Regions from separate parts of the Pseudacidovorax sp. DMC4 genome, predicted to be linked through region 1. Evidence: predicted binding sites of a transcription regulator. Region 1 holds the regulator's gene; the other holds the start of a gene.
What was found. The regulator LexA, encoded in region 1, represses DNA repair genes until DNA is damaged. The targets are predictions, from matches to a motif close to ACTGTATNNNNATACAGT.
Positions count from the first base shown of each region.

Region 2: a site for LexA is predicted at 2,401-2,418, ahead of ACT54X_RS23555 (PA0069 family radical SAM protein). Genes of this name have one in related genera too.

Region 1 covers NZ_JBQUYR010000002.1:382,701-387,111, forward strand. The annotation lists gene ACT54X_RS05440 (MFS transporter) at 1-365, opposite strand, end outside; gene ACT54X_RS05445 (D-2-hydroxyacid dehydrogenase family protein) at 362-1,369, opposite strand; gene ACT54X_RS05450 (hypothetical protein) at 1,443-1,793, opposite strand; gene lexA (transcriptional repressor LexA) at 1,924-2,616, opposite strand; gene ACT54X_RS05460 (asparaginase) at 2,736-3,671, shown strand; gene adk (adenylate kinase) at 3,745-4,401, opposite strand.
Region 2 covers NZ_JBQUYR010000014.1:182,724-187,134, forward strand. The annotation lists gene ACT54X_RS23545 (DM13 domain-containing protein) at 194-775, shown strand; gene ACT54X_RS23550 (TfoX/Sxy family protein) at 772-1,221, shown strand; gene ACT54X_RS23555 (PA0069 family radical SAM protein) at 1,246-2,355, opposite strand; gene ACT54X_RS23560 (efflux RND transporter periplasmic adaptor subunit) at 2,565-3,806, shown strand; gene ACT54X_RS23565 (efflux RND transporter permease subunit) at 3,806-4,411, shown strand, end outside.

The DNA.
Region 1 (4,411 bases):
ACGCAAGCGGCCGCCTGGGGGGTGAAGACCGCGGGCGCGACCAGCGTGGCCATGCGGACAGGTAGCAGGGCGCCCAGCGTCGGCATCAGCGCAGACGCCAGGTGTCCAAGGGCAAACCAGGCCAGCGAGACGGCGAGGAGACGGCGTCTGTCCCAGCCCGCCACCAGGCCGGCCAGCAGCGGGGCGCCGACACACACCACCAATGCGCCGGCGGTAATCAACTGCCCCACCGCGGCGATGGAGGTCGAAAATGAAGCGGCCAACTCGGGCAGCGTGCCCGGCACCACCATCACGCCCGTGCCGATGGCGAAATTGCCGAAGAGCAAGGCCCACAGCGCCCCAGGCCAGGGCGCCTCGCGCCTCACCGGCGCACCTGCAGCGCCCCGGGATTGACGATGTTCGTGGGATTGCCGCGGATGAAGCTCACGACGTTGTCGAAGGCCTGGCCGAAGTAGAGCTCATAGCTCTCCTGCTCGACGTAGCCAATGTGCGGCGTGCAGATGCAGTTCTCGAGGCGCAGCAGCGCATGGCCTTGAAGGGGCGGTTCACTCTCGAAGACGTCGATGGCCGCCATGCCCGGCCGTCCACGGTTGAGTGCAGCGAGCAGGGCGTCGGACTCGACGAGTTCAGCCCGGCTGGTGTTGACGAACAGCGACGTCGGCTTCATGCGGGACAGATCCTCCAGCCTCACCAGACCGCGCGTGTCGTCATTCAGCCGAAGGTGCAGGGTGAGCACATCCGCCATCTCGAAGAGCGCCTCGCGGCTGGGCGCCGTCTGGAAGCCGTCGTTGCGTGCGCGCTCGCAGCTCGCGTCACGGCCCCAGATCACAACCTGCATGCCAAAGGCCTGTCCGTACCGCGCCACCAATTGGCCGATGCGGCCATAGCCCCAGATGCCGAGCGTCTTACCCTTGAGCACGGAGCCCAGGCCGAAATTGGGCGGCATCGACGCGGACTTGAGCCCGGACTGCTGCCACGCGCCGTGCTTGAGGTTGCTGATGTATTGCGGCAGGCGGCGCGTGGCCGCCATGATCAGTGCCCATGTGAGTTCGGCCGGTGCCAGGGGAGAGCCGGTGCCTTCGGCCACGGCCACGCCGTACTCGGTACATGCATTCACGTCCACATGACCACCCACGCGGCCCGTCTGCGAGATCAGCTTGAGGCGTGGCAGCTTCTCGACGAGCTGGCGGGAGATCTGGGTGCGCTCGCGGATCAGCACGATCACGTCCGCGTCCCGCAGCCTGACCGACAACTGCCCGATGCCCTTGACCGTGTTGGTGTAGACCTTGGCGGTGTAGGCGTCCAGCTTGGAGGCGCAGCGCAGCTTGCGTACGGCGTCCTGGTAGTCGTCGAGGATCACGATGTTCATGGCCGCCCATTTTGCCTCCGGCTCCGGCGGTCTTCCGCTCGTCCTCGAAAGGACGAGCGTCTGTCGCGCGACGTCAGTGCAGCGTGCTGCCAGATGGCCGGGCGGCTTCGCGCAATTCCCTCTCGACGAGGCGGTCGAGCTCGGCGCAGACGTCGGCCATGCGGCCGGCAATCACCAGTCTCGAACCGTGGGAGCGCTGCTCTCCCGGCTCCACCACCCGCACGACGCGCAGCGGGGGGCGCTCGGCTGCATCGCGCCGGCTGCTTGCGGCATGCCGCATCTCCCGGCCGGGGCGAGGGCGGACATTCACATAATGCAGCTCCGTTGCATTGAGTCCACTGCTGCGGCGGGCATCGGAGTGGCGGGCAACCCAGGACTGGATCGGGGCGAAAAGACTGGACAAGGCGAGCAGAGCGGTTCCCATGTTGAACTCCTGAGGATCGGAAGGGGTTTGGACACAGGCAGGATTGAGAAGCGAAGCCGACGCACCAGGGTGATGGCCATCCGGCCATACGCCCGCCACCTGGCGCGGCAGCAGCAAATGACGGTGGGGGCTACATCAGCATCGTGTTGCGGATCAGGCCGACGGCCAGGCCTTCGATCTCGAACGGCTCGCCGGGCTGGACGATGATGGTGGGGTAGTCGGGGTTCTCGGCATGAAGTTCGACCACGTCCTTGAGCCGCTTGAGCCGCTTGACGGTGACCTCGTCGCCCAGCCGGGCCACCACGATCTGGCCGTTGCGTGCCTCGCGGGTGCTTTGCACTGCAAGCAGGTCGCCGTCCATGATGCCGGCGTCGCGCATCGACATGCCGCGCACCTTGAGCAGGTAGTCGGGGCGATGCTGGAACAGCGTGCTTTCGACGTAATAGGTCTGGTCGACATGTTCCTGCGCCAGGATGGGAGCACCAGCGGCGACGCGGCCGATGAGCGGGAGGGACAGCTGCGACAGTCCAGGAATGGGCAGAGAGAACTGCGGCGTGCGGCTCTCCTGCAGGTTGCGCAGCGCCTCGCTCTTGAGCCGGATGCCACGCGAGGTGCCGCTCACCAGCTCGATGACGCCCTTTCGCGCGAGGGCCTGCAGGTGCTCTTCGGCAGCATTGGCGGACTTGAAGCCCAACTCGGCAGCAATCTCGGCGCGTGTCGGTGGCGCGCCCGTGCGAGCCATGGTGGCGCGGATCAACTCGAGAATCTGCTGCTGTCGGGCGGTAAGCTTGACCGACGCGGTGGGAGTGGGCACTTTGAGCATGTGTCTGCGGCTCCAGCGGTTGATGCACATACTGTGTGCATATCCAGTGTCTGTATTTTTAACCAGTTTTCAAACCGTTGACAAGTCCTCATCTCACCCCCGCCCATCTCTCCCGCGTCGTGGTGCTCGGCACCGGAGGCACGATTGCCGGACGTGCGGCGATTGCTGGCGACAACCTCGGCTACGTGGCCGGACAGGTGGAGGTCGGCGAACTCCTTGCGGACGTGCCGATTCCTGAAGGCATCACCTGGGCCGCCGAACAGGTGTGCAACCTCGACAGCAAGGACATGTCGCATGCGCACTGGCGGGCGCTGGCCTCCCGGTGCCAGCAACTGCTCGATGACCCAGGCGTGCGCGGCATCGTCATCACCCATGGCACGGACACGCTGGAAGAGACGGCGTTCTTCCTCGGCGAGGTGCTGATGGCGCACAAGCCTGTGGTGCTCACCTGCGCCATGAGGCCGGCGAGCTCCGCCGCCCCGGATGGCCCGCAGAACCTGCGAGACGCCTTGGCCGTGGCGGTGGCCGAACGCGCGCGGGGTGTGCTTGCGGTCTGCGCCGGCACCATCCATCGCGCCCGGCAGGCGCGCAAGGTGCACACCTATCGGCTCGATGCCTTTTCCTCGGGTGAAAGCGGACCGGTCGGCTTCGTGGAGGAGGGGCGCATTCGGCGCGTCTGTCCGTGGCCCGAGGTGCTGGCCCCGAGGCTTTCCGCACAGCGGCTGCCTGCCGCCGATCTCTGGCCTTCGGTGCAGATCATCACCAGTCATGCAGGGGCCGACACGGCATTGGTCGATGCGCTTGTCCAGGCCGGCGGCGTGGATGGCATCGTGGTGGCGGCGACTGGCAATGGCACAGTCCACGAGAGCCTCCAGGAGGCGCTCGCGAAGGCGCAGGCTGCGGGAATCGCCGTGGTACGTGCCACCCGCTGTGCGGACGGGGCGGTGCTGTCGAGTGGCGAGGATCGTTGTCCCCATGCCTTCGACCTGTCCCCGGTGAAGGCGCGCATCTCGCTCATGCTCCATCTGATGGACAGCCGCCATCGACCTGCATGAAGCAAAAAGGCCGGGCCTTGCGGCCGGCCTTTGGCGTGGGAATGCCGAGGGCGTAAGCCCCGGGGCGTGAGGGTCAGCCCTCGAGCGCAGCCATCGCGCGGCGTGTGATCTCGTCGACCGTGCCCACGCCGCTGATCGCGCGGTACTTGGGCGCGTTGACGGGGTCCTGCTCGGCCCACTTCGCGTAGTAGTCCACCAGCGGGCGCGTCTGCTGGCTGTAGACGTCGAGACGCTTGCGCACCGTCTCTTCCTTGTCGTCCTCGCGCTGGATCAGGTCTTCGCCGCTCACGTCGTCTTTGCCTTCGACCTTCGGCGGGTTGAAGCGCACGTGATAGGTACGGCCGGAGGCCGGGTGCGAGCGCCGACCGCTCATGCGTTCGATGATGTCGGAGAAGGGGACGTCGATCTCCAGCACATAGTCCAGCTTGACGCCGGCCGCCTTCATCGCATCGGCCTGGGGAATGGTGCGCGGAAAGCCATCGAACAGGAAGCCATTTGCGCAGTCGGGCAGTGCGATACGTTCCTTGACGAGGTTGATGATGAGGTCATCGCTCACCAGCGCCCCGGCGTCCATCACGGCCTTGGCCTGGAGTCCGAGCGGCGTGCCCGCCTTCACGGCGGCGCGCAGCATGTCACCGGTGGAGATCTGGGGAATGCCGAACTTCTGGCAGATGAAGGTGGCCTGTGTGCCTTTGCCGGCGCCCGGCGCGCCCAACAGGATGAGTCTCATGGTGTCCTCG
Region 2 (4,411 bases), on a different contig from region 1:
GATCGCAGGGAGTGCAACGGCGCGCGGCGCAGCATAGCCGCCGCCTGCGACCCCGCATGTCGCCCGCTTGCCTGGCGGGCCGGAGCGGGTGCGCAGCCGGATGGTCAGGGCTCCGCAGGAGGCGTTGCATAGAATCGCCCGCCATCCGCGCGCGGCGCCACGCCGCGTCCCGCCCGCGCTTCGCCTTCCCTGCATGATTCCTCCCGTCCCGCCGCCGCGTACCGGCGCGCGCCGCCTGTCCGTCCGCCTCCTGACCCATGGCCTTGCCCTGCTTGTGGGCCTGGTGCTCGGCACGGGCCTGGGCATCTACTGGCTGCCCATCCTGATCGCACCGCCCGCGCCCAGCGATGCGCAAGTCGGCATGGTGGCCGCGCAGGCCGCCTACAAGGTGGAGATGCGCGGCGACCTGAAGGGCAACGATCTGCTGCACTGGGCCCACGGCGAACTGACGGTGGGCCCCTGGGCCATCGCCCTTCGCGGCTCGGTGGCGCCGGGCCCGGACTACCGGCTCTACCTGTCGCCGACCTTCGTGCAGAGCGCGGAGGAATTCGAACAGCACCGCAGCGAGATGGTGCAGGTCGGCCAGGTGCGCACCTTCGACAACTTCATCGTCACGCTGCCGGCCACCGTGGACATCGGCAGCCACACGACGGTGGTGATCTGGTGCGAGGCCTTCGGCAAGTTCATCGGCGCCGCCCGCTACCGCGACCCGGACGCTGTCCCCGCTGCGGCCACGGGTGCCACGGCCGCGCCAGCGGCCCGGCAGACCCCATGACCGACCGCCCGGCCCGCTCCCGCCAACCGGGCACGCCGGGCCGCGCGCCCAGCCTGTTCGTGCAGAGCCTGCACGAGGTGCTGGCGCCGCTGGATCGCATCGAGGCCCGCCGGATGTTCGGCGGCCACGGCCTCTACCACGAAGGCGTGATGCTGGCGCTGGTGCTGCGGGACACGCTCTACCTCAAGGCCGACGCGATCAGTCAGGCCCAGTTCGACGCGCTGGGCCTGCCCGCCTTCAGCTACCAGCGCGAGGGGCGGCCCGCCACCCTCACCTCCTTTCGGCAGGCGCCGGAATCGATCTTCGACGATCCGGAACAGGCCCTGCACTGGGGCCGGCTCGCCTACGAGGCGGCGCTGCGCGCCCATCAGGCCAAGCCGGCCCGCGCACGTCGGACGGTGACGGCCCCCACCTCGCCGCCGCCACCCCGCAAGACCCGGCGCTGACGCGGCGCCGACGCCCGCGGCCCCTCAGAACAGGCTGCCCTGCCCCTCGGCCCCCGGCGGCCGGAACAGCGAGGTGTCCATCCCGATGCGCTCGCGGTTGAAGCCCAGCCGCGCCGTGGCCTTGGCAAAGCGCTGCGCCACCAGTTCGGCCCACAGGCCGCTGCCCTTCATGCGGCTGGCGAAGTCGGCGTCGTAGTCCTTGCCGCCACGCATATCCTGGATGCGCGCCATCACCCGTGCGGCGCGCTGTGGGTAGTGCAGCGACAGCCATTCCTTGAAGAGCGGCGCCACCTCCCAGGGCAGGCGGATGACGGTGTAGAAGGCGCTGCGGGCGCCGGCCTCCCAGGCGGCCTCCAGCACCTGCTCCAGGTCTTCGTTGAGGAAGGGGATCTGCGGCGCCACGCTCACCCCCACCGGCACGCCGGCCTCGGCCAGGGTGCGGATGGTGCGCAGCCGGCGCGCGGGCGAGGCGGCGCGCGGCTCCAGCCGCCGGGCCAGGTCGGCATCGAGCGTGGTGACGGTGACGTACACCGCGGCCAACCGCTGGGCCGCCATGGGGGCGATCAGGTCCAGGTCGCGCTCGACGCCACTGGACTTGGTGACCAACGCAAAGGGATGCCGCGCCGCCTGCAGCACCTCGATGACCGATCGGGTCAGACGCAGCTCACGCTCGATGGGCTGGTAGCAATCGGTCGCGGTACCGATGGCGACGTGCGAGGGCCGGTAGCCGCGCCGCCCCAGTTCGCCGCGCAGCACCTGCGCGATGTTGCGCTTGGCGATCAGCCGGGTCTCGAAATCCAGGCCCGGCGACAGGTCGAGGTAGCTGTGCGTGGGCCGGGCGAAGCAATAGATGCAGCCGTGCTCGCAGCCGCGGTAGGGATTGAGCGACCGGTCGAAGGAGATGTCGGGCGAGTCGTTCTCGCTGAGGGCGGAGCGGGCGTCCTCGAAGCGGACCTCGGTGGCAGGTGCGAGGCGCTCGCCTTCGGCACCCGCCTCGCCCTCCGCGGCGGGCGGAGACTCGTCCGCCCATCCGTCGTCGAAGGCGCTGCGCTCGTCGCGCGAGAAGCGATGGGCCAGGCGCGTGGCGGCGCCGCGGCCCTTGATGGCGTGAACGGGGATCAATGCGTCGGGCATGCGGCAAGGCCTGGTAACGGCAGGAGCCCATCATTCTGGATCAATACTGTATTTTTATACAGTTATTTTGAAAGTCAGGTCCTGCTGGGGTTTTCCCTCGACCGCCGTGGGACATGTGAGAACTTTGCATCCCCTATACAGAAGCCGCTTACGCTTGCGCGCTTCGCGGGCGCTGGTGGCGCCCCGCCTCCCTCCGCCAGGACCCCATCTTGAGCCGCATTCCCTCGCCGGGCGCACGCCGCGCCCTGACCTGCTTTTGTGCCGTCTCGCTCATGCTGTTGGTGGGCTGCCGCAACGGCGACGCCCAGAAGAAGGCCGCCGCGCCACCGCCGCCGCCCGAAGTGCTGGTGCAGGCCGTGCAGCCGACCACCGTGCCGCTGCGCACGGAACTGCCCGGGCGCACGGCCGCCTCCATGGTGGCCGAGGTGCGGCCCCAGGTCGGCGGCATCATCCGCGCGCGCCCCTTCGTCGAGGGCAGCACGGTCAAGGCCGGCCAGGTGCTCTACGAGATCGACGCCCGTCCCTTCGAGGCCGAGGTGCAGCGGGCCGAAGGCGCGCTGGCCAATGCGCAGGCCACGGTCGCCTCGACGCGGGCGCTGGCCGAGCGCTACCGCCAGCTGCTGCCGCAGAACGCCGTGAGCCGGCAGGAGCACGACAACGCCATCGCGGCCTACGAACAGGCGCAGGCGAACGTGAAGGTGCAGTCGGCCGCGCTCAACACCGCGCGCATCAACCTGCAGTTCACCCGGGTGACCGCGCCCATCGGCGGACGCACCAGCCGCAGCGCGGTCACGCCCGGCGCGCTGGTGTCGGCCGCGCAGGCCACGCCGCTGCTGACCATCTCGCAACTCAACCCCATCTATGTGGACATCGCGCAGTCCAGCGCCGAGATCCTGCGGCTGCGCCAGGCACTGGCCGCCGGCCGCATCAGCCGCGAGGGCGACAGCCGCAAGGTGGCGCTGATGCTGGAGGACGGCAGCCGCTATGCCCAGGAAGGCCGCATCAAGCTGGCCGAGGTGACGGTGGACCCAAGCAGTGCCTCGGTGACGCTGCGGGCCGAGTTCCCCAACCCGGACGGCCTGCTGTTGCCCGGCATGTACGTACGCGCGGTGGTCGATGAGGGCACCACGCCCCAGGGCATCGTGGTGCCGGCCTCGGCCATCCAGCGCGACCGGCGCGGCAACCCGACGGTGCGCGTGGTCGGTGACGGCGACAAGCTGGAGGTGCGGCCCGTCGTCACCGGCCGCCCGGTGGGCACCGGCTGGCTGGTGGCCGAGGGCCTGAAGGCCGGCGACCGGCTGGTGCTGGAGGGCGCGCAGAACGCGCAGGCCGGTGCGGCGGTGCGCGTCAAGATGGCGCCGGCCGCGGGCGCCAGCCCGAGCACGGCCAACGCTGCCAACGGCGCGCCCGCGGCGAATGCCGCCAATGCCGCACCGCGCAGCAATCCATGATCTCGCGCTTCTTCATCGACCGGCCCATCTTCGCCTGGGTCATCGCCATCACGATCATGCTGGCGGGCGCGCTGGCGATCCACCTGCTGCCCGTCACGCGTTACCCGGTGGTGGCGCCCCCGGCCGTGAGCATCAACGCGTTCTACCCCGGCGCCAGCGCGCAGACGGTGGAGAACAGCGTCACCCAGGTCATCGAGCAACAGCTCACCGGCCTGGACGGCTACCTGTACATGTCGGCGCGCAGCGACTCGACGGGCCGCGTGTCGATCTTCGTGAGCTTCGAACCCGGCACCAATCCCGACACCGCCCAGGTGCAGGTGCAGAACCGCGTGCAGCAGGCCCTGCCCCGGCTGCCGCAGCAGGTGCAGGACCAGGGCGTGACGGTGCGCAAGGCGGGCGTGGCGCCCGACCTGATCGTCACGCTCTACGACAAGACCGGCCAGCTCTCGCCCGGCGACATCGCCGACTTCCTGGTGAGCGACCTGCAGGACCCGATCAGCCGCATCGACGGCATCGGCGAGGTGTCGGTGATCGGCGGCCAGTACGCCATGCGCATCTGGCTGGACCCGCACAAGCTGCGCGGCTTCTCGATGACGCCGGGCGAC